Regions from separate parts of the Pseudomonas sp. BB438 genome, predicted to be linked through region 3. Evidence: predicted binding sites of a transcription regulator. Region 3 holds the regulator's gene; each other region holds the start of a gene.
What was found. The regulator FliA, encoded in region 3, starts transcription of late flagellar genes. The targets are predictions, from matches to a motif close to CTAAAGTTTNNNNNNNNNNNGCCGNTAA.
Positions count from the first base shown of each region.

Region 1 (7,852 bases), 3.2 Mb from region 3:
GGCGATCCGGCACTACGAGCGCCTGGGAATCGATCCGCTGACCAAGACCCTGGTGTTCTCCGACGGCCTCAACCTGCCGCGTGCGCTGGAAATCTACCGGGCGCTGCGCGAGCGCATCGACATCAGCTTCGGCATCGGCACGCATTTCACCTGCGATGTGCCGGGGGTACAGCCGATGAACATCGTACTGAAGATGACCGCCTGCAATGGCCACCCGGTGGCGAAGATATCCGACGCGCCGGGCAAGACCCAGTGCAAGGACGAGAATTTCCTGCACTACCTCAAGCACGTCTTCAAAGTGTCCGGGTAGTTGATTGCACCGAAGTAGTCGATTGCGCAGCGCCGCACGACGCGCCACTCTTGCTGAAGCAGCCAACGCGACAGGCCCTCTGGCGCGACAGGCCCACTGAAGGGGAACAACGGATGTCAGCCACGAACGAACTCATCATCGGTGCGGGTCCCGACGGACAGCCGGTCGGCCAGTCCTGGAAGCTCGCCAACCGCCACGGTCTGATCGCCGGCGCTACCGGTACCGGCAAGACGGTGACGCTGCAGCACCTCGCCGAGTCCTTCAGCGACGCCGGTGTTGCGGTGTTCGCCGCCGATATCAAGGGTGACCTGTGTGGCATCGCTGCTGCCGGCAATCCCCAGGGCAAGGTGGCTGAGCGCATCGCCAGCATGCCTTGGCTGAACCACAAGCCCCAGGCCTACCCGGTGAGTATCTGGGACGTGGCCGGCAAGACCGGCCACCCGCTGCGCACCACGCTCTCGGAAATGGGCCCGCTGCTGCTGTCCAACCTGCTGGAACTGACCGAGAGCCAGCAGGCCGCCCTGTTCGCCGCATTCAAGGTCGCGGACCGTGAAGGTCTGCTGCTGCTTGACCTGAAGGACCTCAAGGCGCTGCTCAACCACTTCAAGGAGCACCCGGACGTCCTCGGCGAGGATCGTGCGCTGTTTACCGCTGCCTCGTCCCAGGCATTGCTGCGGCGCCTGGCGCTGCTGGAACAGCAGGGTGCCGAGGATTTCTTCGGCGAGCCGGCGTTGCAACTGGAAGACCTGTTGCGTCCCGAAGCCGACGGCCGTGGGCGCATCCACTTGCTCGACGCCAGCAAGCTGGTGCATGACGCGCCCAAGGTGTACGCCACTTTCCTGCTCTGGTTGCTGGCCGAGTTGTTCGAGCAACTGCCGGAACGCGGCGATGCGGACAAACCCATCCTCGCGCTGTTCTTCGACGAGGCGCACCTGCTGTTCAACGGCACGCCCAAGGCGCTGCAGGACCGGTTGGAACAGGTGGTGCGTCTGATCCGTTCCAAGGGCGTGGGCGTCTACTTCGTCACCCAGTCGCCCGGAGACCTGCCGGACGACGTCCTGGCGCAACTGGGCCTGCGCATCCAGCATGGCCTGCGAGCGTTCACTGCCAAGGAGCAGAAGTCCCTGCGCGCAGTCGCCGATGGCTTCCGTCCCAACCCGGCGTTCGACACCCTGAAGGTGCTCACCGAACTGGGCATCGGCGAGGCGTTGGTCGGCACGCTGGAAGAGAAGGGTACGCCGGCGATGGTCCAGCGCGTGGCCGTGGCGCCACCGCAATCGCGCATCGGCCCGCTGACTGATGCCGAGCGCGCTGACGTCATCCGCCGCTCACCACTCGCGGGACGCTATGACCAGCCGATCGACCGCGAGTCCGCCTACGAGAAACTCACCGGTCGCGCCGACGACAAGATGGCGCCGACCCAGGAAAAGGAAGAGAAGGGCAGCGGCACCGATTTTGGCGGTATTGCCGGCGAGATCCTGGGCTCCCTGGCCAGTCAGGTCAGCAAGACCGTAGTGCGCCAGGCGGCTAACCAGATCGGTCGACAGCTGGTGCGCGGCCTGATGGGCGCGTTGCTGGGCGGTAGCAAGCGGCGGTAATGGCGGAGCCGTCTGTCGCGAACAAAAAAGGCGCCCGAAGGCGCCTTTCTTGTGTCCGCCAGATCAGATACGGAAGCTGTCCACCAGCTGACGCAGGCGGCCGGCCTGGTTTTCCAGATCGGCGCAAGCGCGCAGGGTGGCTTGCAGGTTTTCCACGCCTTCCTGGTTGAGGGTGTTGATCTCGGTGATGTCCAAGTTCAGCGAGTCGACCACGGCAGTCTGCTCCTCGGTGGCAGTGGCGACCGACTGGTTCATCGAGTCGATCTCGCCGATGCGGTGGGTGACGCTGGCCAGGCGCTCGCCGGCGCGGTTGGCGATCTCCACGCTCTCCAGGCTGTAGCGCTGGCTCTCGGTCATGGTGTCCACGGCTTCGCGGGCGCCGATCTGCAGCTCCTCGATCATCTTCTGGATCTGCTGGGCAGACTCCTGGGCGCGGTGCGCCAGGTTGCGTACCTCGTCCGCCACCACGGCGAAGCCACGGCCTGCTTCACCGGCGCGAGCAGCCTCGATGGCGGCGTTGAGCGCCAGCAGGTTGGTTTGCTCGGAGATGCCCTTGATCACCTCCAGGATCTGCCCGATGTTCACCGTGCGGCTGTTCAGCGCTTCGATGTTGGCGCAGGCGGAGCTGATCTTGTCGGACAGCAGGTTCATCGCGCTGATGGTCTGCTCGACCACCTGGCGGCCATCACCAGCCTGGTGCGAGGCATCGGTGGCGTGGTGCGAGGCATCGGCGGCGTTACGCGCGATCTCTTGAGCGGCGGCGCCCAGCTGGTTGATCGCCGCGGCGACGCTGTTGGTGCGGTTGGACTGCTCGTCGGAGTTGCTCATCGAGGAGTTGGAGGCGTTCACCACCAACTGTGAGACGTCATGCAGCTGGCGCGCCGTGGAGGCCACTTCGCGGATCGACTCGTGGATACGCTCGACGAAGCGGTTGAAGGCATTGCCCAGCACGCCAAACTCGTCGTTGCTGGCGACCTTCAGGCGCTTGGTCAGGTCGCCTTCACCCTGGGCGATGTCTTCCATCGCGCGGCCCATGGTGGTCAGCGGCTGCATCAGCACGCGGATCAGCATGCCCAGCAGGAGCAGGATGGCGACGATGGCGATGGCGGCGGCGACGATGGCCGAAGCGCGGAACTTGCTCAGCATGGAGTAGGCCGCGTCCTTGTCGATCGACAGGCCGATGTACCAGTTGACCGACGGCAGGCCTTTCACCTGGGTGAAGCTGAGGATGCGTTCGTGGCCGTTGAGTACGGCTTCGCTGAAGCCGCTGCCGATCTTCGGCGTGTTCTGCGGGTAGATATCGGCCAGGGTCTTCATGATCTGGTTTTTGTCCGGGTGGACGAGGATCTTGCCGTCGCCGCTGACCAGGAAGGCGTAGCCCATGCCGCTGAAGTCGAGTGCATTGATGATCTGCACCAGGGTCTGCAGGCCGAGATCGCCGCCGACCACGCCGAGTGCCTTGCCGCCGGCGCGGGCCGGGGTGGCGACGGTCATGATCAGTTGCTGGGTGGCCGCGTCGATGTAGGGCTCGGTCAGCGTGGTGCCGCCAGCGGCGAGCGCGTCCTTGTACCAGGGGCGGGTACGCGGGTCGTAGCCGTCGGGCATGGCGCTGTTCGGGCGCATGGTGAAGGTGCCGTCTTCCTGACCCAGGTAGGTGAAGTTGAAGGTCTTGCGCAGGGTGTCCTGCTCCAGCAGCCCGCTCAGATGCTCGGGGGAGCTGTCGCGGGCGAGGGTCTGGGCGGTGCTTTCGATCAACAGCAACCGGCCGCTCAGCCAGTTCTGGATGTTGCTGGCGGTGACGTCGCCCATTTCCCGCAGATAGCTCTCCAGATCCTCGCGGATCGCGTTGCGCTGCAGGTAGTCGTTGTAGAGGGTGAAGAGGGCGAATGCCGAGAAAACAACAAGAGAAGCGGCCAGGAGGATCTTATGGCTGAATTTCAGGCTCTTGATCATGCTGCGTCGAGTCCGGAAGTAGTGGGATGCCTGATCGGCGTGGGTCCGGGCGACAGATCCGGTGTCGCCACAGAGCGTCCGTCCCGTGGTGTGAAACGGACGGCGCCGGCGCGGCGGGTAGCCGTGCAGGCTTGGCCGGAACTCCCCTGTCCCGGCTGAGACGACAGGCCCGGTTTGTTGGTTGCTATCAAAGGCCTTCACCCTTGATTTCGGCGCTCCCGGAGGAAGCTTGAAAGAGTCGGACGAACGGTAGGTATGGCGCTGGGGCGGGTGTTTCAGCGGTGATACAGATAGCCGGCAGTTGGCCACTCGAGCTGTACGACAAGCATCCGGCGGACAAGAAAAAAGGCGCCCGCGGGCGCCTTTTTCACGGCTGCCGCGATCAGATGCGGAAACTGTCCACCAGCTGACGCAGGCGGCCGGCCTGGTTTTCCAGATCGGCGCAAGCGCGCAGGGTGGCTTGCAGGTTTTCCACGCCTTCCTGGTTGAGGGTGTTGATCTCGGTGATGTCCATGTTCAGCGAGTCGACCACGGCAGTCTGCTCCTCGGTGGCAGTGGCGACCGACTGGTTCATCGAGTCGATCTCGCCGATGCGGTGGGTGACGCTGGCCAGGCGCTCGCCGGCGCGGTTGGCGATCTCCACGCTCTCCAGGCTGTAGCGCTGGCTCTCGGTCATGGTGTCCACGGCTTCGCGGGCGCCGATCTGCAGCTCCTCGATCATCTTCTGGATTTCCTGTGCGGACTCCTGAGCGCGGTGGGCGAGGTTGCGCACCTCGTCTGCCACCACGGCGAAGCCACGGCCTGCTTCACCGGCGCGAGCAGCCTCGATGGCGGCGTTGAGCGCCAGCAGGTTGGTTTGCTCGGAGATGCCCTTGATCACCTCCAGGATCTGCCCGATGTTCACCGTGCGGCTGTTCAGCGCTTCGATGTTGGCGCAGGCGGAGCTGATCTTGTCGGACAGCAGGTTCATCGCGCTGATCGTCTGCTCGACCACCTGGCGGCCGTCCCCGGCCTGGTGCGAGGCATCGGTGGCGTGGTGCGAGGCATCGGCGGCGTTGCGGGCGATTTCCTGGGCGGCGGCGCCCAGCTCGTTGATCGCGGCTGCCACGCTGTTGGTGCGGTTGGCCTGCTCGTCGGAGTTGCTCATCGAGGAGTTGGAGGCGTTCACCACCAACTGCGAGACGTCATGCAGCTGGCGCGCGGTGGAGGCCACTTCGCGGATCGACTCGTGGATACGCTCGACGAAACGGTTGAAGGCGTTGGCCAGCACGCCGAACTCGTCGTTGCTGGCGACCGACAGGCGCTTGGTCAGGTCGCCTTCGCCCTGGGCGATGTCCTGCATGGCGCGGCCCATGTCGGTCAGCGGCGCCATCAGCACGCGGATCAGCATGCCCAGCAGCAGCAGGATGGCGATGATGGCGATCACGGTGGCGATGATGGCGGTGTTGCGGAAGTCGCTCAGCATCGCGTAGGCGGAGTCCTTGTTGAGCACCAGCGCGACGTACCAGGTCACGCCCGGCAGGCCTTTTACCGGGGTCATGGAGACCAGTTGGTCGACGCCGTTGATACTGACTTCCTGCACGCCCGGCTGCACCTTGGGTGCGCCTTGCTGATAGACCTCGCCAAGGCTCTTGAAGATCAGGCTGCTGTCCGGGTGCAGGAGGATCTTGCCGGCGTCGCTGACCAGGAAGGCGTAGCCATCGCCGTCGAACTTCAGCGAGTTGATGATCGCGGTGATGGTTTCCAGCTTCATGTCGCCAGCGGCCACGCCAACCAGTTGGCCGTTGCGCATCACCGGCATCGACATGGCGAGGATCTGTTCGTTGGTGCCGGCATCGAGGAAGGGCTCGGTGACGATCAGCCTGCCGGCGGCCACGGCATCCTTGTACCAGCCGCGGGTGCGCGGATCGTAGCCATCGGGCATCGGTGCGTAGGGGCGCATGGTGAACACGCCGCTGGTGGCTTCACCCAGGTAGACCGACTCGAAGTTCTTCTGGAACACCTGCTGCTCCAGTACATGCTGGATGCGCTCGGGCGTCGGCTCGCCATCGGCCAGTTGCGCCGCTTCCGCTTCCACTAACTGAATGCGGCCCTCCAGCCAGCTCTGGATATTGCTGGCAGTCAGGCTGCCCACCTCGGAGAGATAGGACTCGGTGTCGGAGTGGATTGCCTGGCGCTGGCGGAAATCGTTGAAGAGGATGAAGCAGGCGAAGGCGAAGGTCACAACGAGGGAGGCTGCCAGGAGAATCTTCCTGGAGAAGGACAGCGAACGAAGCATTGGAGAAGCATCCTGCAGGTGAAACAAGAGAGAGCAGGATGTATCGGCCGTTCTGGGAGGAACTTTAGTGTGAGTGTGAGGAAACGGGAGCGGAATCGCACCGCCCCGTTTTCCAGGCGTTACAGTCCGAGTGCGGTCTGCACCTGGGTCATGAGCGAGCCGACCTTGGTGCCGATGGGGCTGGCGGCCGTGAGCAGGGCGATGGAGATCAGGCCGGCGATCACGGCGTACTCAATGGCAGTCGCCCCTTCGCGGTCAGCCAGAAAAGTGCGGAGTCCCTTGCAGTGACGTTTCACTGAGTCGATAGCGCGTTCCATATACGTAGCCCTCCGGGCAACTGACAGCAGTGGTCGCGGAAGCTTGAGTCGGCTCCGCTAACGCTTCGAGCCAGGAGAGTCAGGCACCGATGGCGGTCTTTATCGCAGTCATCAGCGATCCGATCTTGGTTCCGATCGGCGTGGCGGCGGTGAGCAGCGCAATGGAGATAAGACCTGCGATAACGGCATATTCGATGGCAGTGGCGCCTTCGCGATCACGGACAAAGGTCTTCAGTTTGCCCAGGAAGTTCTGCGGAAGTTGTTTTACGTCGGTTTGTTTTTCCATGGCCGTAGCTCCGTGCACGCCGAGTGCATACAGGGCGGGTGCCCTGACTTCATCGTCAGGCTATGCGCAGTGTGGCCGAATGCAATTGTTCAAATAGCGCTAATACCAAAGTTATAGTCATGTCGGCATATAAGTAATTGCAGAGCGTAAATTCATCCTGGGCATTTGACGCTATTAACGCAGCTACTAAATTCTGCTTTGGAACTAGCGATGTTTGAATATGAGGAATGATTCTTATCGAACTTTCGTCGCTGGCCGAAAAACAATAAAGGTCTGAAGGACGTATGCCGGAACCCCCGGCGCAGTGACTTCCGACAAGGCTGCGGACCTCCGGTCCTCTCTCCCGCTATCGCCCCAGGGATTTGGTCATGAATAGCAAGGTGCTGATGGTTTTCGCCGGGCTGTTGCTGCTGTGCGCCGGTGTAGTGGGATATCTGGGACTCAAGGTCGGCAAGCCGGTGACGCCGGTCGCCGGTACCGCTCAGGACGTAGCGCCTGCCGCCATGGCGGAGGCCGACAAGTTGCAGCGCACGCCGGTGGTGGTGGCGGCTCGCGACCTGCCGGCGCTGGCTGTCATTGGCAAGGACGATCTCATCATCGAGATGCTGCGCACGGCTCCGGCCGGCAGCTACCCAAAACCTGAATCCCTCATCGGCCAGCGTGTCTGGATCGCGGTGCCGGCCGGAAGCATTCTGTCCGCCGCAGTGGTCGAGCCTGGTGGGCCGTTGGCCCGCACTATCCGGCCCAACGAGCGCGCCATGGCGATTGCCGTGGACGAGGTGATCGGTGGCGGCGGCTTCGTGCTTCCCGGCGACTACGTGGACGTCATGCTTTTCGTCCAGGACCAGCAGAGCACCGAGCGCAACATCAGCGCCCAGGTGGTGCTGCCGGGCGTGCGGGTGCTGACCTATGGCGAGCAGATTGCGGTCGCCAGCGATGGCCAGGCGCGCAATGCCGGCGACCCCAAGGACAAAACCCCGCGCCCGCCGCGTACTGCCGTACTGGCCGTGCCGGCCGAAGCCGCGTCACGCCTGATGCTTGCCGCCCAGGCGGGCTCCCTGCGGCTGGCGGTGCGCAGCAAGGACGAGAAGCTCTACGAGAAAGCAGAAG
Region 1 is NZ_CM170001.1:1,248,357-1,256,208, forward strand. It holds gene pncB (nicotinate phosphoribosyltransferase) at 1-310, shown strand, start outside; gene AC1ZV1_RS06000 (helicase HerA-like domain-containing protein) at 424-1,908, shown strand; gene AC1ZV1_RS06005 (methyl-accepting chemotaxis protein) at 1,972-3,861, opposite strand; gene AC1ZV1_RS06010 (methyl-accepting chemotaxis protein) at 4,244-6,139, opposite strand; gene AC1ZV1_RS06015 (Flp family type IVb pilin) at 6,259-6,456, opposite strand; gene AC1ZV1_RS06020 (Flp family type IVb pilin) at 6,536-6,742, opposite strand; gene cpaB (Flp pilus assembly protein CpaB) at 7,111-7,852, shown strand, end outside.
Region 1: AC1ZV1_RS06010 (methyl-accepting chemotaxis protein) is a predicted target of FliA. The motif match lies at 6,180-6,207, and genes of this name have one in related genera.

Region 2 (7,852 bases), 3.0 Mb from region 3:
TGGCGTTGAGTCGAGGGGCCGATGGGACTTTCCGTAGTCCGCGCTAATGAGCGCGCGTCACGAAGGCTCCCGTGGATACTCCCGGCAGTATCCTTAGCGTCATTTCCTACAGACATCAGATGATTCCTAATCCCCCATCCGCTCGGCGCTTACGTCGAAATGATGCTCCACCGCGTCTGGCTCGCTTGTTTCGCACAACAGGCAGGGATGGGTGCATACGCAACGAGATTGGCGGGAGCCATTTCAGGACGGGAACCAGGCACGAACCTTCACCACGCCAGCTATCGCCTGAGTAGCGGTGGCCAGGCCGGAAAAAGAAAACCCCGCAGCGAGGCGGGGTTTTTGCAGAGCGACAAGTCAGTCCTTGCGCTGCGGCGACAGCAGTTCGATCTTGTAGCCATCCGGGTCCTCGACGAAGGCAAGGATGCTGGTGCCGTGCTTCATCGGGCCCGGCTCGCGGGTGATCTTGCCGCCACGGGAGCGGATGTCCTCGCAGGCCTTGTAGACGTCGGCCACTTCCAGGGCAATGTGGCCGTAACCGGTGCCCAGCTCGTACTGGTCCACGCCCCAGTTGTAGGTCAGCTCGATGACGCTGTTGTCGTCCTCGTTGCCGTAGCCCACGAATGCCAGGGTGAACTGGCCGTCCGGATAATCCTTGCGACGCAGCAGGGTCATGCCCAGGACTTCGGTGTAGAAGGCGATGGATTTGTCCATGTCGCCGACGCGCAGCATGGTGTGCAGCAGTCTCATCGATTCTTTCCTCATCAGGTGCCCGGTCAGCGGGCTTATAAACACAAACCCCGGCTCGTGGCCGGGGTTTGCTTGTCACGGGAGACGCAAGCTTATCAGAACAGCTTGCGGCCCTTGTTCGCGGCGATACGCATGCGCAGCGCGTTGAGCTTGATGAAACCAGCGGCATCGGCCTGGTTGTAGGCGCCGCCGTCTTCCTCGAAGGTCGCGATGTTGGCATCGAACAGCGAGTCGTCGGACTTGCGGCCGACCACGATGACGTTGCCCTTGTACAGTTTCAGGCGCACGACGCCATTCACGTGCTCCTGGGAGGCATCGATCATCTGCTGGAGCATCTCGCGCTCCGGGCTCCACCAGTAGCCGGTGTAGATCAGCTTGGCGTAGCGCGGCATCAGCTCGTCCTTCAGGTGAGCGACTTCGCGGTCCAGGGTGATCGACTCGATGGCGCGGTGAGCCTTGAGCATGATGGTGCCGCCGGGGGTCTCGTAGCAGCCGCGGGACTTCATGCCGACGTAACGGTTCTCGACGATGTCCAGACGGCCGATACCATTGGCGCCGCCGATGCGGTTCAGCTCGGTCAGCACCTCGGCGGGGGTCATGTCCTTACCGTCGATGGCGACGATGTCGCCCTTGCGGTAGGTCAGCTCGATGTAAGTCGCTACGTCAGGGGCCTTCTCCGGGGAGACGGTCCACTTCCACATGTCCTCTTCGTGCTCGGTCCAGGTGTCTTCCAGCACGCCACCTTCATAGGAGATGTGCAGCAGGTTGGCATCCATGGAGTAGGGCGATTTCTTCTTGCCGTGGCGCTCGATCGGGATGTTGTGGGCTTCGGCGTAATCCATCAGCTTCTCGCGGGACAGCAGGTCCCACTCGCGCCAGGGAGCAATCACCTTCACGCCCGGCTTGAGTGCGTAGGCGCCCAGCTCGAAACGCACCTGGTCATTGCCCTTGCCGGTAGCACCGTGGGAAATGGCGTCAGCGCCGGTGGCGTTGGCGATCTCGATCAGGCGCTTGGCGATCAGCGGACGGGCGATGGAAGTACCCAGCAGGTACTCGCCTTCGTAGACGGTGTTGGCACGGAACATTGGATAGACGAAGTCGCGGACGAACTCTTCTCGCAGGTCCTCGATGAAGACCTCTTTCACGCCCATCTGCTTGGCCTTGGCGCGGGCCGGCTCGACCTCCTCGCCCTGACCCAGGTCGGCGGTGAAGGTCACCACTTCACAGTTATAGGTATCCTGCAGCCACTTCAGAATTACGGAGGTGTCCAGGCCACCGGAATACGCCAGGACTACCTTCTTCACGTCCGCCATGCCACTCAACTCCACGGGGGTTGTCACGAAAGGGGTCGATTCTACTGTCCGCTCGGAATAATTTACAGAGGGGCGACAGCTTTTGACGACAAAGCGACAAATACTATCGTCGGTGCGACCCGACGCCGCGGCTTAGCCCTTGGGCGCCGAGGGCGGCGTGGCAGGCGGCTGGGCAGCATTGACAGCAGGCGCGACCGGGGCGCCCTGCGCAGGTGCGCCAGCGGCAGCAGCCGGCGCGGTGGGAGCCCCTGCGGCGGGGGCTGGCGGGGCTTCGGCGGGCGCCTGCTCGACCACTGCCTCGCGGGACAGGTTCACCGTCACCCGGCGGTTCTTTGCGCGATTGGCAGCGGAATTGTTCTTCACCAGCGGGTAGCGCTCGCCATAGAAGCGCACGGTAATCTGCGATTCCGGCACCCCATTCGCCTTGAGGTACTCCATGACGGCAATGGCACGACGACGCGAGGCCTCGCGGTTGGCCAGGCGGTTGCCGCTGTTGTCGGAGTGGCCATCGAGCTCGATGCGGTTCACCGTCGGATCAGCCTTCATGTATTGCAGGATGATGTCCAGCTTGGCACGCCCCAGCGGATCGACCTCGGTACCGCCATCCGGGAAACCGACCTGGCTCTGACGCACCTGATCGAAGTTGACCGGGAGCATCTTCGTCGAACAGTCCTGGAACTTCGTATAGCCATCGGCGAAACGCGTCGGCAGCAAGCGCACCAGCAGATTCTCGCCGGTACGGGTGCGATGGCGCACTTCCGGCGTACGGCCTTCCAGCAGCCCGCCAAGCAAGCGCCCGGCCTGTTGCTGGGTGCTGTTGAACGGCACCTCGCCGGAACCCACGGCCACCGAGCCCAGGTTCAGGTCGCCCTGCCCCGGTCGCCACGGTGGCGCGGCCGCCAGCAGGGTTGCCGATCCGGTGCCCAGCCAGCCCTGCTGGGACTTGAGGCGGAAAGTGGGCTGCTCGCCAGCACGCCAGACGAACTCACCCAGGCCGAAACCGGCCACGTTCTGCGACAGCCGGCACTCGAACTGATCGCCTGCCACCGTCCATTGCGCGCTTTCCAGGCGCGTCTGGAAGGTCAGCCCCCAGGCCGGGAGGCTGGCGCAGAGAGCGAGCAGGAGAAGAGAAGGCTGGCGCACGATGGCTTCCATACAGATAAAGAGGCGTCCCAGATTCTATCGGTCAGCCTCGGCGAAACTTGATAGCGAGTGCCGGCGGCGGCCTTTTCCGGTAGCATTTCCCCCTCTTCCCGCTGCAACCGCACCCCTGGAATCCGCATGTCCGACCGCCTGACACTCCTGCGCCCCGACGACTGGCACATCCACCTGCGCGACGGCGCCGCACTCGCGCAAACCGTCGGCGACGCCGCCCGCACCTTCGGCCGCGCCATCATCATGCCGAACCTGGTCCCGCCGGTACGCAACGCCGCCGAAGCCGACGCCTACCGCCAGCGCATCCTGGCGGCCCGTCCGGCCGGCAGCCGCTTCGAGCCGCTGATGGTGCTGTACCTCACCGACCGCACCAGCGTCGAGGAAGTCCGCACCGCCAAGGCCTCCGGTTTCGTGCACGCCGCCAAGCTGTACCCGGCTGGCGCCACCACCAACTCCGACTCCGGCGTCACCAGCGTCGACAACATCTTCCACGTGCTCGAAGCCATGGCCGAGGTCGGCCTGCCGCTGCTGGTGCATGGCGAGGTCACCCGCGCCGAGGTCGACGTGTTCGACCGCGAGAAGCGCTTCATCGACGAGCACCTGACCCGGGTGGTCGAGCGTTTCCCGACGCTCAAGGTGGTCTTCGAGCACATCACCACTGGCGATGCCGCCGCCTTCGTCAAGGCCGCCCCGGCCAATGTCGGCGCGACCATCACCGCGCACCACCTGCTGTATAACCGCAACCACATGCTGGTTGGCGGCATTCGCCCGCACTTCTATTGCCTGCCGATCCTCAAGCGCAACACCCACCAGGAAGCCCTGCTGGATGCGGCCACCAGCGGCAGTCCGAAGTTCTTCCTCGGCACCGACTCGGCGCCCCACGCGCGCCACGCCAAGGAAGCCGCCTGCGGTTGCGCCGGCTGCTACACCGCCTACGCCGCCATCGAGCTGTACGCCGAAGCCTTCGAACAGCGCAACGCGCTGGACAAGCTGGAGGCCTTTGCCAGCTTCCACGGCCCGGACTTCTATGGCCTGCCACGCAACAGCGACCGCATCACCCTGGTTCGTGAGGAGTGGGAAGCCCCGGCGGCCCTGCCGTTCGGTGACTTCGACGTCGTCCCCCTGCGTGCTGGCGAGAAACTGCGCTGGCGCCTGCTGGAGGCCGTGGCATGAGTGACGAGAACGAAATCTTCGAAGAGGAGCTCGACGGCTCCTTCCCGCCCGGCCCGCGCCACCCGATGGCGCGCCGCTTCCGCGGCTACCTGCCGGTCGTGGTGGACGTCGAGACCGGCGGCTTCAATGCCGGCACCGACGCCCTGCTGGAGATCGCCGCCGTTACCATCGGCATGGACGAGAGCGGCTACCTGTTCCCCGAGCACACCTACTTCTTCCGTGTGGAGCCCTTCGAAGGCGCCAACATCGAGCAGGCGGCGCTGGAGTTCACCGGCATCAAGCTGGACCACCCGCTGCGCATGGCCGTGCCGGAAGAGCAGGCGCTGACCGAAATCTTCCGTGGCGTGCGCAAGTCGCTGAAGTCCAACGGCTGCAAACGGGCGATCCTGGTCGGCCACAACAGCAGCTTCGACCTGGGCTTTCTCAATGCCGCCGTCAACCGCAGCGGCGTGAAGCGCAACCCGTTCCACCCGTTCTCCAGCTTCGACACCGCCACCCTCGCCGGTCTCGCCTACGGCCAGACCGTCCTGGCCAAGGCCTGCCAGACCGCCGGCATCGAGTTCGACAACCGCGAGGCGCACTCGGCGCGTTACGACACCGAGAAGACTGCCGAACTGTTCTGCGGCATCGTCAACCGCTGGAAGGAATTCGGCGGCTGGATGGAAGACGATCACTGATCGCACCTTTCTGAATGAAAAAGCCCCGCAATCGCGGGGCTTTTTCATGTTTCAGCAGCCTTACAGCTTGCCGGCATTCTCGGCCAGGTAGGCAGCAACGCCCTCAGGCGAGGCGGTCATGCCCTTGTCGCCCTTCTTCCAGTTGGCCGGGCAGACTTCGCCGTGCTCCTCGGTGAACTGCAGGGCGTCGACCAGTCGCAGCAGCTCGTCCATGTTGCGGCCCAGCGGCAGGTCGTTGACGATCTGCGAACGCACCACACCGCTCTGGTCGATCAGGAAGGCGCCACGGAACGCCACGCCCCCTTCGGACTCGACGTCATAGGCCTTCGCGATCTCGTGGGTGATGTCGGCAGCCAGGGTGTACTTGACCGGACCGATGCCGCCCTTGTCCACCGGAGTGTTGCGCCAGGCGTTGTGGGTGAAGTGGGAGTCAATGGAGACACCGATCACTTCGACGTTGCGCGCCTGGAAGTCCGGAATGCGGTGATCCAGGGCGATCAACTCGGAGGGGCAGACGAAGGTGAAGTCCAGCGGGTAGAAGAACACCAGGCCGTACTTGCCCTTGATGGCTTCGGACAGCACGAAGCTGTCGACGATCTCGCCGGTGCCCAGCACGGCGGCCACGTTGAAATCGGGAGCTTTCTTACCTACGAGTACGCTCATTCCTTGTCTCCTGTCATGGTGAGGCGCTTGAGAGCGAAAAACCGCGACCCGGTCGAAACTGCCGGGCTTGAGGGGCTGCCGCTCCAGTGGGTCCGCCATCATACACCCGGCGCTTCACGCCTTCACCCACGCGACCCCGCCGCCAATCTTCCGGGCCCGACAACCATTTATCGGGATGCCGGGAGAAGACTCCGGCAAATTTTGACAATCATTCTCATTATTATTAGTATCGCTTCCAACAACCCCACAGCGACTGTAGTGCAACCATGTACGTCTGCCTCTGCAACGGTGTTACCGATACCCAGATCCGCGACGCGATCTACGACGGCGCCTGCAACTATCGCCAAGTGCGTGAATGCACCGGCGTCGGTACCCAGTGTGGCAAATGCGCCTGCCTCGCCAAGCAGGTGGTTCGCGAAACCCTCGGCGAGCTGCAGAGCGTCCAGGCAATGAACTACAACCTGGCCTACGCGGCGGGTTGAAAAAAAAGACCGCTGATCAATTCAGCTGAAATTCCAAAGAAACCGGGCCCTGGCCCGGTTTTTTTATGCCCGCAATTCAGTGGTTTAGCGCCAAATTGCGGAATGAAAACATTCGCATTCATATTCCTTTTTATAACAAATTCAAGGACTTATGTTTGACAGATGGTTATAAGGACGCGAGAATTTCAATCTCTCCCACTCCACACGGCAGGACCCCGGCATGAAAGGCGACAAGAAAGTCATCCAGCATCTGAACAAGATCCTCGGCAACGAGCTGATCGCCATCAACCAGTACTTCCTGCACTCGCGCATGTGGAACGACTGGGGCCTGAAGCGCCTCGGCGCGCACGAGTATCACGAGTCCATCGATGAGATGAAGCACGCCGACAAGCTCATCGAACGCATCCTGTTCCTCGAAGGCCTGCCCAACCTGCAGGATCTGGGCAAGCTGCTGATCGGCGAGAACACTCAGGAAATGCTGCAGTGCGACCTGAACCTGGAACTCAAGGCCTGCAAGGACCTGCGCGACGCCATCGTGCATTGCGAGAGCGTGCATGACTACGTCAGCCGCGACCTGCTCAAGGACATCCTCGAGTCCGAGGAAGAGCACATCGACTATCTGGAAACCCAGTTGGGCCTGATCCAGAAGGTCGGCTTGGAGAACTACCTGCAGTCGCACATGCACGAAGACGACTGATCAGGAAAAAGGCACCGGCGCTGTTGTGGACGCCGGTGCCCTCCCCTCCTAGGCGTTCGCCTTCGGCGGACGGCGTACCAGTGACGCCTTGAGCACCAGCCCGGCGCACAGCACCACCACCACCAGCAGCGACAGACGCAAGCCCACGTGCTCGGCGAGGAAGCCGATCAGCGGCGGCCCCAGCAGCAAGCCCCCATAGCCGAACGACGCCACCGCCGCCACGCCGCGCGAAGGCTCGACGCCCGGCCGGTTGCCCGCCGCGCCGATCAGGATCGGCACCACCACCGACAGTCCCGCGCCCACCAGGGCGAAGCCGGCAATCGCACCGGCAACCCACGGGCTGAACAGCGCCAGCAGCATGCCCGCAATCGCCAGCAGCGCCAGGTTGCGCACCAGCGCCTCGTCGGCGAAGCGCACCCGCAGTCGGTCACCGAACAGACGGCCCAGCACCATGGTCGCGGAGAATGCTGCAAAGCCGAGTGCCGCCAGACGTTCGGACGCGCCCAATACCTGGTGCAGCAGCAAGGCACCCCAGTCGGCGACCGCCCCTTCGGATACGAACGCGCAGAGCGTCAGCAGCCCAAGACCGATCAGCGCCGGTGGCGGCAGGCGCCAGCCACGTTGGGCTGGCGCCTCCTCCTCCATGGGTTCCGGACGCCCCTCGAACAGATGGCGGGCGAACAACGGCAGGATCGCCACGGCGACCAGTGCCAGCAGGCTGAAGTGCCAGACCGGCGCCAGGTCGGCAAAGGCTGCCGCACCGATGGCACCGACCAGACCACCCAGGCTGTACATGCCGTGGAGGCTGGAGATGCATGGGCGACCAAGGCGCCGCTCGACTTCCACCGCCTGCGTGTTCATCGCCACGTCCATGGTCGCGAAGGTCAGGCCGACGGCGAGGAAGCCCGTCGCCAGGACCCAGACGTCCTGCGCCAGCCCCAG
Region 2 is NZ_CM170001.1:1,639,491-1,647,342, reverse strand. It holds gene gloA (lactoylglutathione lyase) at 358-750, opposite strand; gene AC1ZV1_RS07680 (argininosuccinate synthase) at 846-2,063, opposite strand; gene AC1ZV1_RS07675 (flagellar protein MotY) at 2,196-3,206, opposite strand; gene pyrC (dihydroorotase) at 3,345-4,391, shown strand; gene rnt (ribonuclease T) at 4,388-5,068, shown strand; gene AC1ZV1_RS07660 (peroxiredoxin) at 5,129-5,731, opposite strand; gene AC1ZV1_RS07655 (bacterioferritin-associated ferredoxin) at 5,998-6,213, shown strand; gene bfrB (bacterioferritin BfrB) at 6,434-6,910, shown strand; gene AC1ZV1_RS07645 (MFS transporter) at 6,959-7,852, opposite strand, start outside.
Region 2: AC1ZV1_RS07675 (flagellar protein MotY) is a predicted target of FliA. The motif match lies at 3,243-3,270, and genes of this name have one in related genera.

Region 3 (7,852 bases):
GCGTTTCACCCTCGACGCCATGCCCGGCAAGCAGATGGCGATCGACGCCGACCTCAACGCCGGCCTGATCGAACAGGCTGAAGCCAAGAAGCGCCGCGCCGAAGTCGCGCAGGAAGCCGATTTCTACGGCTCCATGGACGGTGCCAGCAAATTCGTCCGCGGTGACGCCGTCGCCGGCCTGCTGATCCTCTTCATCAACCTCATCGGTGGCGTGGCCATCGGTGTGATCCAGCATTCGATGAGCTTCGGCGACGCCGGCAAGGTCTACGCCCTGCTGACCATCGGTGACGGTCTGGTGGCGCAGCTGCCCTCGCTGCTGCTGTCCACCGCCGCTGCGATCATGGTGACCCGTGTTTCCAGCGCCGAGGACATGGGCCAGCAGGTCAACCGCCAGATGTTCGCCTCGCCCAAGGCGCTGGCCATTTCCGCCGCCATCCTGATTGCCATGGGCCTGGTTCCCGGTATGCCGCACGTGTCCTTCGTCGGCTTGGGCGGCCTGGCCGCCGGTGGCGCGTACCTGATCTGGCACCGCCAGCGCCAGGCCAGCCAGAAAGCCGAGCAGGAAGCCCAGACCCAGCAGGAGCTGCTGCCCGCGCAGCGCGCCGAACAGACCAAGGAGCTGGGCTGGGACGACGTGACACCAGTGGACATGGTCGGCCTGGAAGTGGGCTACCGCCTGATTCCGCTGGTGGACCGCAACCAGGGCGGCCAGTTGCTCGCGCGGATCAAGGGCGTGCGCAAGAAGTTGTCCCAGGACCTGGGCTTCCTCATGCCCTCGGTGCACATCCGCGACAACCTCGACCTGCTGCCCAACGCCTATCGTTTGACGCTCATGGGTGTCAGCGTGGCGGAAGCCGAGATCTATCCGGACCGCGACCTGGCGATCAACCCCGGCCAGGTGTTCGGCACCCTCAACGGCATCGCCGGCAAGGACCCGGCCTTTGGCCTGGAAGCCGTGTGGATCGAGGCCTCGCAGCGCGACCAGGCACAGTCCCTGGGCTATACCGTGGTCGACGCCAGCACCGTGGTCGCCACGCACCTGAACCAGGTACTGCACAAGCACGCCCATGAGCTGCTCGGCCATGAAGAAGTCCAGCAATTGATGCAACTGCTGGCCAAGACCTCGCCCAAGCTCGCCGAAGAGCTGGTGCCGGGGATGATTTCCCTGTCGACCCTGCTCAAGGTGCTGCAGGCGCTGCTGCAGGAACAGGTGCCGGTGCGCGATATCCGCACCATCGCCGAAGCCATCGCCAACGTGGCGGTGAAGAGTCAAGATCCCGCCGCGATGGTGGCGGCAGTTCGCGTCGCGCTGTCCCGTGCAATCGTGCAAACCATTGTGGGACTAGAGCCGGAGCTGCCCGTGATCACTCTGGAACCCAGGTTGGAACAGATATTGCTCAATAGTCTTCAGAAGGCCGGACAGGGCTCCGAAGACGGCATGTTGCTGGAACCCGGAATGGCCGAAAAGCTGCAACGCTCGATGGTTGAAGCGGCGCAGCGTCAGGAGATGCTCGGCAAGCCGGCGATTCTTCTGGTGGCAGGTCCCATCCGCGCGATGATGTCGCGATTCGCCCGGATGGCGGTTCCCACCATGAACGTGCTGGCTTACCAGGAAATCCCCGACAACAAACAAGTCACGATCGTTGCCACCGTTGGGCAGAATTGATTGAGGTCCCAGGCCATGCAGGTAAAACGCTTCTTCGCCGCTGATATGCGTCAGGCCATGAAACTGGTTCGTGACGAGCTGGGCCCGGACGCCGCGATCATCGGCAATCGCCGTGTCGCCGGTGGCGTTGAGCTGACCGCGGCGCTGGATTACCAGGCACCGGTGGCGGCGAGCAAGCCGAACCCGGCGCTGGAAGCCGAGCTGCGCAAGACCCAGGCGAAGATCGCCCAGGCCAAGGCAGACCTGTCGGCCCCGACCCGTGCCAGCGATGGCGTGCGCAAGGACCGTCAAATGTACGGCACCGAGACGCCGCGCCGCAGCGCTGCCGAAACCCTGGCTGAGGCCATGGCCGCACCGGTCGCCCCGACGCCGGCCGCTGCCGGCCAGCAGGCGCTGGAAGCCATGCGCTTCGAGCTCAATGGCCTGCGCGAACTGATCGAAGTGCAGCTGGGCTCCATCGCCTGGAACCAGCTGCAGAACCAGCGTCCGAAACAGGCTGGGCTGTGGCGCCGCCTGCAGCGCATGGGCCTGCCGGCCGACCTGTCGCGCAACCTGCTGGAGCGCGTGTCCTCCATCGCCGATCCGAAGCAGGCGTGGCGCATGCTGCTGGCGCACCTGGCACGCTCGATCAATACCCCGGAAGTCGATCTGCTGGAGCAGGGCGGCGTGATTGCCCTGGTCGGCCCCGCCGGCATGGGCAAGACCACTACCCTGGCCAAGCTGGCTGCTCGCTACGTACTGAAATACGGCGCGCAGAGCATTGCCCTGGTGTCCATGGACAGCTTTCGCATCGGCGCGCAGGAGCAGATCAAGACCCTGGGTCGCATCCTCAACGTACCGGTGACCCTGGTCGACCCGGGCAAGTCGCTGATCCAGGCCATGGCGCCGCTGGCACGCAAGCGCCTGGTGCTGATCGACACTGCGGGCCTGCCCGCCAACGATCCGGCGCTGCGCATGCAGCTCGAAGCGCTGTCGTCGCTGAGCCTGAACGTGAAGAACTACCTCGTGCTGGCCGCGACCAGCCAGAGCCAGGTCCTCAAGGCCGCCTGGCAGAACTATCGTTCCTGTGGCCTGGTCGGGTGCATTTTGACCAAACTGGACGAGGCGGGAAGCCTCGGCGAAGCTCTGGCTCTGGCTATCAGCCAGCATCTCCCGGTAGCCTATCTGGCTGATGGGCCGAAGATCCCGGATGACCTGCATGTGGCACGCGCGCACCAACTGGTCAGCCGTGCCGTGAGCCTGCAATCGCCGGAAGAGCCCTGCGAGGACGCCATGGCGGACATGTTCGCCGGCCTTTACCAACAGCCGGTGCGTCGCGCCAGTTGAAGATTGTGAGCCCCGGATGGGGCGTGGGGCGGCCAGTTGGGTCGCCCAAGCGATGCGGATGCTCTGTTAGACGATCCGCGAGCGCCGGAGGCGGTGGAGCACCGCAACCGGATTAGCCGAAACGCCAGAAGCGTGACGGTCGAACGACGAGACAAGGTATTGATATGGGTATGCATCCCGTTCAGGTAATCGCAGTCACCGGCGGCAAGGGTGGCGTGGGCAAGACCAACGTGTCGGTGAATCTGTCGCTGGCGCTGGCCGATCTGGGCCGTCGCGTCATGCTGCTGGACGCCGACCTGGGCCTGGCCAACGTCGACGTGCTGCTGGGGCTGTCGCCCAAGCGCACGCTGGCCGACGTCATCGAAGGCGAATGCGACCTGCGTGACGTGATCCTCCAGGGACCTGGCGGCATCCGCATCGTCCCGGCGGCGTCGGGCACCCAGAGCATGGTGCACCTCACGCCGATGCAGCACGCCGGCCTGATCCAGGCCTTCAGCGACATCAGCGACAACATCGACGTGCTGGTGGTGGACACCGCCGCCGGGATCGGCGACTCGGTGGTGAGCTTCGTCCGGGCGGCCCAGGAAGTGCTGCTGGTCGTTTGTGATGAACCAACCTCCATCACCGACGCCTACGCTTTGATCAAGCTGCTCAATCGCGACTACGGCATGACCCGATTCCGCGTGCTGGCGAACATGGCCCACAGCCCCCAGGAAGGCCGCAACCTGTTCGCCAAGCTGACCAAGGTCACCGACCGCTTCCTGGACGTGGCGCTGCAGTATGTCGGCGCCATCCCCTACGACGAGTCGGTGCGCAAGGCCGTGCAGAAGCAGCGTTCGGTGTATGAGGCGTTCCCGCGCAGCAAGGCGTCCCTGGCCTTCCGTGCGGTGGCGCAGAAGGTCGACAGCTGGCCGCTGCCGGCCAACCCACGAGGGCACCTGGAGTTCTTCGTCGAGCGCCTGGTGCAACATCCCACGGGTTCGGCCGTATGACCGCGGCCTCCGGAGCGCGTATGTACAGCAAGGCACAGGCGCACAACTCCCAGGAACTGCTGATCCAGAAGCACGCACCGCTGGTGAAGCGCATCGCCTACCACCTGCTGGGTCGTCTGCCCGCCAGTGTGCAGGTGGAGGACCTGATGCAGGCTGGCATGATCGGCCTGCTGGAGGCGGCGAAGAAATATGACCAGGGCAAGGGCGCGAGCTTCGAGACCTACGCCGGCATCCGCATCCGCGGCGCCATGCTCGACGAGGTACGCAAGGGCGACTGGGCGCCGCGTTCGGTCCACCGCAACACCCGCATGGTCAGCGACGCCATCCGTGCCGTCGAAGCGCGTACCGGACGCGACGCTAAAGATCAGGAGGTTGCTGCCGAACTCAATATGAGCCTCGAAGATTATTACGGCATCCTCAGCGACACCCAGGGCAGCCGTCTGTACAGCTTCGACGACATGTTGCAGGACGGCGACCAGGGCAGCGGCTTTGCCGAAGACGCGTCGCACCACGACAACGAGCCGTCCCACGGGCTGGAAGACGAGCGCTTCCAGGCAGCCCTGGCCGATGCCATCACCAAGCTGCCCGAGCGTGAGCGGCTGGTGCTGGCCCTTTACTACGACGAGGAACTCAACCTCAAGGAGATCGGCGAAGTGCTGGGCGTCAGCGAATCGCGGGTCAGCCAGTTGCACAGCCAGTGTGCCGCGCGCTTGCGCTCGCGTCTGGCGGAGTGGCGCGCTCGCTGAGCATCGGGTAGTTTCGCGCCTGCGTTTTCCTAGCGAAAAGGCTGAAGGGATTTTCCTTAGGCGCGTTAGAGGCTTACGAATTTTGGGGTGACGTTCTCTTGACGCGCCCCCAGCAAAGAGCGCGCGGCGCTCAATGAATTGACGGCACGCCCGCCAGGGCGCGTTTGGTATCGATGGAGGCAGGTTTGGACAAGAACATGAAAATTCTCATCGTGGACGACTTTTCCACGATGAGGCGCATCATCAAGAACCTCCTGCGGGACCTGGGGTTCACCAATACCGCAGAAGCCGACGACGGCACCACTGCGCTGCCGATGCTGCACAGCGGCAATTTCGACTTCCTCGTTACCGACTGGAACATGCCCGGCATGACCGGCATCGACCTGCTCCGTGCGGTCCGCGCCGACGAGCGCCTGAAGCACCTGCCGGTGCTGATGGTCACCGCCGAAGCCAAGCGCGACCAGATCATCGAAGCGGCCCAGGCCGGGGTCAACGGCTATGTGGTCAAGCCTTTCACCGCTCAGGTGCTGAAAGAAAAGATCGAGAAGATTTTCGAGCGGGTCGGCAGCTAAGGCTGGCCAAGAGGGCGTCATGGATTTCAACGAATCCGCGGGTGACTTCGAGTCGACCCTGAAAAAACACGCGCGCGAATTGGTCGAATGCCTCGAGCAGGGCGACGTACAGACCGCCGTGCAGCTGATCTCCGAGCTCAACCAGGCGCGTGATCGCGGGCTCTACCAGGAGGTAGGCAAGCTGACCCGCGAACTGCACAACGCCATCGTCAACTTCCAGATCGACCCCAGTTCCCCGCGCGCCCAGGAAGTCTCGCAGATCGCCGATGCGACCGACCGCCTGTCCTACGTGGTGACGATGACCGAGAAAGCGGCCAATCGCACCATGGACCTGGTGGAAGAGTGCACCCCGGTGGTCATGCACATCGAGACCCAGGCCAAGGAACTGCAGGAAGACTGGTCGCGCTTCATGCGTCGCGAACTGGGCCCCGAGGCCTTCCGCGACCTGGCCAAGCGTGTCGAGCAGTTCCTCTACATCAGCGCCCAGGATAGCCGCAAGCTGTCCGCGCACCTGAACGACATCTTGCTCGCGCAGGACTTCCAGGACCTCACCGGGCAGGTGATCAAGCGCGTCACCAAGCTGGTGACCGAGGTCGAGTCGAACCTGGTGAAATTGGTCTGGATGGCGGGTCAGGTCGATCGCTATGCCGGCATCGAGCATGACCACGAGAGCATGCGCGACGCGGTGGAAAAAGAAAGATCGTCCAAGGGTGAAGGTCCGCAGATTGCTGCCGATACAAGAAAGGACGTCGTATCCGGTCAGGACGATGTCGATGACCTGTTGTCCAGCCTTGGTTTTTAAGCGTCCGCTGACGCTGTAGAGGGAGCACCGAATGAGCTTCGACGCCGATGACGAAATCCTCCAGGACTTCCTGGTGGAGGCCGGCGAGATTCTCGAGCTACTGTCCGAGCAACTGGTCGAGCTGGAAAGCCGTCCGGATGACATGGACCTGCTCAACGCAATCTTCCGTGGGTTCCATACCGTCAAAGGTGGTGCCGGCTTCCTCCAGCTGAACGCGCTGGTCGAGTGCTGCCACATCGCCGAGAACGTGTTCGACATGCTGCGCAAGGGCGAACGCCGCGTGGATGCCGAGCTGATGGACGTGATGCTTCAGGCGTTGGATACCGTCAACGTCATGTTCCAGCAGGTCCGCGACGCGCAAGAGCCGACCCCGGCGACTCCCGAGTTGCTGGCTGCGCTGTCGCGCCTGGCTGACCCGAACGCCGCTCCGGCTGAAGCGCCGGTTGCCGCTCCGGCCGTTGCCGAGCCCGTCGTCGAGGAGGCTCCGGCTGCTGCTGCCTATGGCGACATCACCGACGCCGAGTTCGAGCAACTGATGGATGCTCTCGAGCCGGCTGCCGAGGCGCCCGCCGCGCCGGTTGGCGCCGGTGGCGACGACATCACCGATGACGAATTCGAAGCACTGCTTGACCAGTTGCATGGCAAGGGCCAGTTCAGCGGTGCTGCCAAGGAGGCCGTCAGCACGGCTCCGGCACCGGTTGCCGAGACGCCGGCCGCCGGCGCTGGCGACGAGATCAGCGACGACGAGTTCGAAGCGCTGCTCGACCAACTGCACGGCAAGGGCCAGTTCACCGGCGCCAAGGAAGAGCCAGCCGCTGCCCCCGCTGCCGCAGAAACAATCGAGGAAGCTCCGGCTGCCGCTGCCGCCGACGACAATATCAGTGACGACGAATTCGAGAAGCTGCTCGATGAGTTGCACGGCAAGGGCCAGTTCACGGGCGCCAAGGAAGAGCCGGTCGCTCCTGCCAAGCCTGTAGCGCCTGCGCCCAGGCCTGCCGCCGCGCCGACGCCGACGGCTGCTGCCAAGCCTGCCGCGGCCAAGCCGGCTGCTGCCGCTGCGGAGAAACCAGCCAACGAGGCGGAAACCACCGTACGCGTGGACACCGCCCGCCTGGACGAGATCATGAACATGGTCGGCGAACTGGTGCTGGTGCGTAATCGCCTGGTGCGCCTGGGCCTGAACAGTGGCGACGAGGCGATGGCCAAGGCCGTCTCCAACCTCGATGTGGTCACCGCCGACCTGCAGTCGTCGGTCATGAAGACCCGCATGCAGCCGATCAAGAAGGTCTTCGGCCGCTTCCCGCGGCAGGTCCGCGATCTGGCGCGCAACCTGAAGAAAGAGATCAACCTCGAGCTGATCGGCGAAGAGACCGACCTGGACAAGAACCTGGTCGAGGCCCTGGCCGACCCGCTGGTGCACCTGGTGCGCAACGCGGTGGACCATGGTATCGAGGGTCCGGACGAGCGCGAAGCCGCCGGCAAGTCGCGTTCGGGCAAGGTGGTGTTGTCCGCCGAGCAGGAAGGCGACCACATCCTGCTGTCGATCTCCGACGACGGCAAGGGCATGGACCCGGACGTTCTGCGTGCCAAGGCCGTGGAGAAGGGCCTGCTGGACAAGGACGCGGCCGATCGCCTGTCCGAGTCCGACTGCTACAACCTGATCTTCGCCCCGGGTTTCTCGACCAAGACCGAGATCTCCGACGTCTCCGGCCGTGGTGTCGGCATGGACGTGGTGAAGACCAAGATTT
Region 3 is NZ_CM170001.1:4,664,369-4,672,220, reverse strand. It holds gene flhA (flagellar biosynthesis protein FlhA) at 1-1,666, shown strand, start outside; gene flhF (flagellar biosynthesis GTPase FlhF) at 1,682-2,992, shown strand; gene fleN (flagellar synthesis regulator FleN) at 3,157-3,984, shown strand; gene fliA (RNA polymerase sigma factor FliA) at 3,981-4,730, shown strand; gene AC1ZV1_RS21365 (chemotaxis response regulator CheY) at 4,928-5,302, shown strand; gene AC1ZV1_RS21360 (protein phosphatase CheZ) at 5,322-6,104, shown strand; gene AC1ZV1_RS21355 (chemotaxis protein CheA) at 6,136-7,852, shown strand, end outside.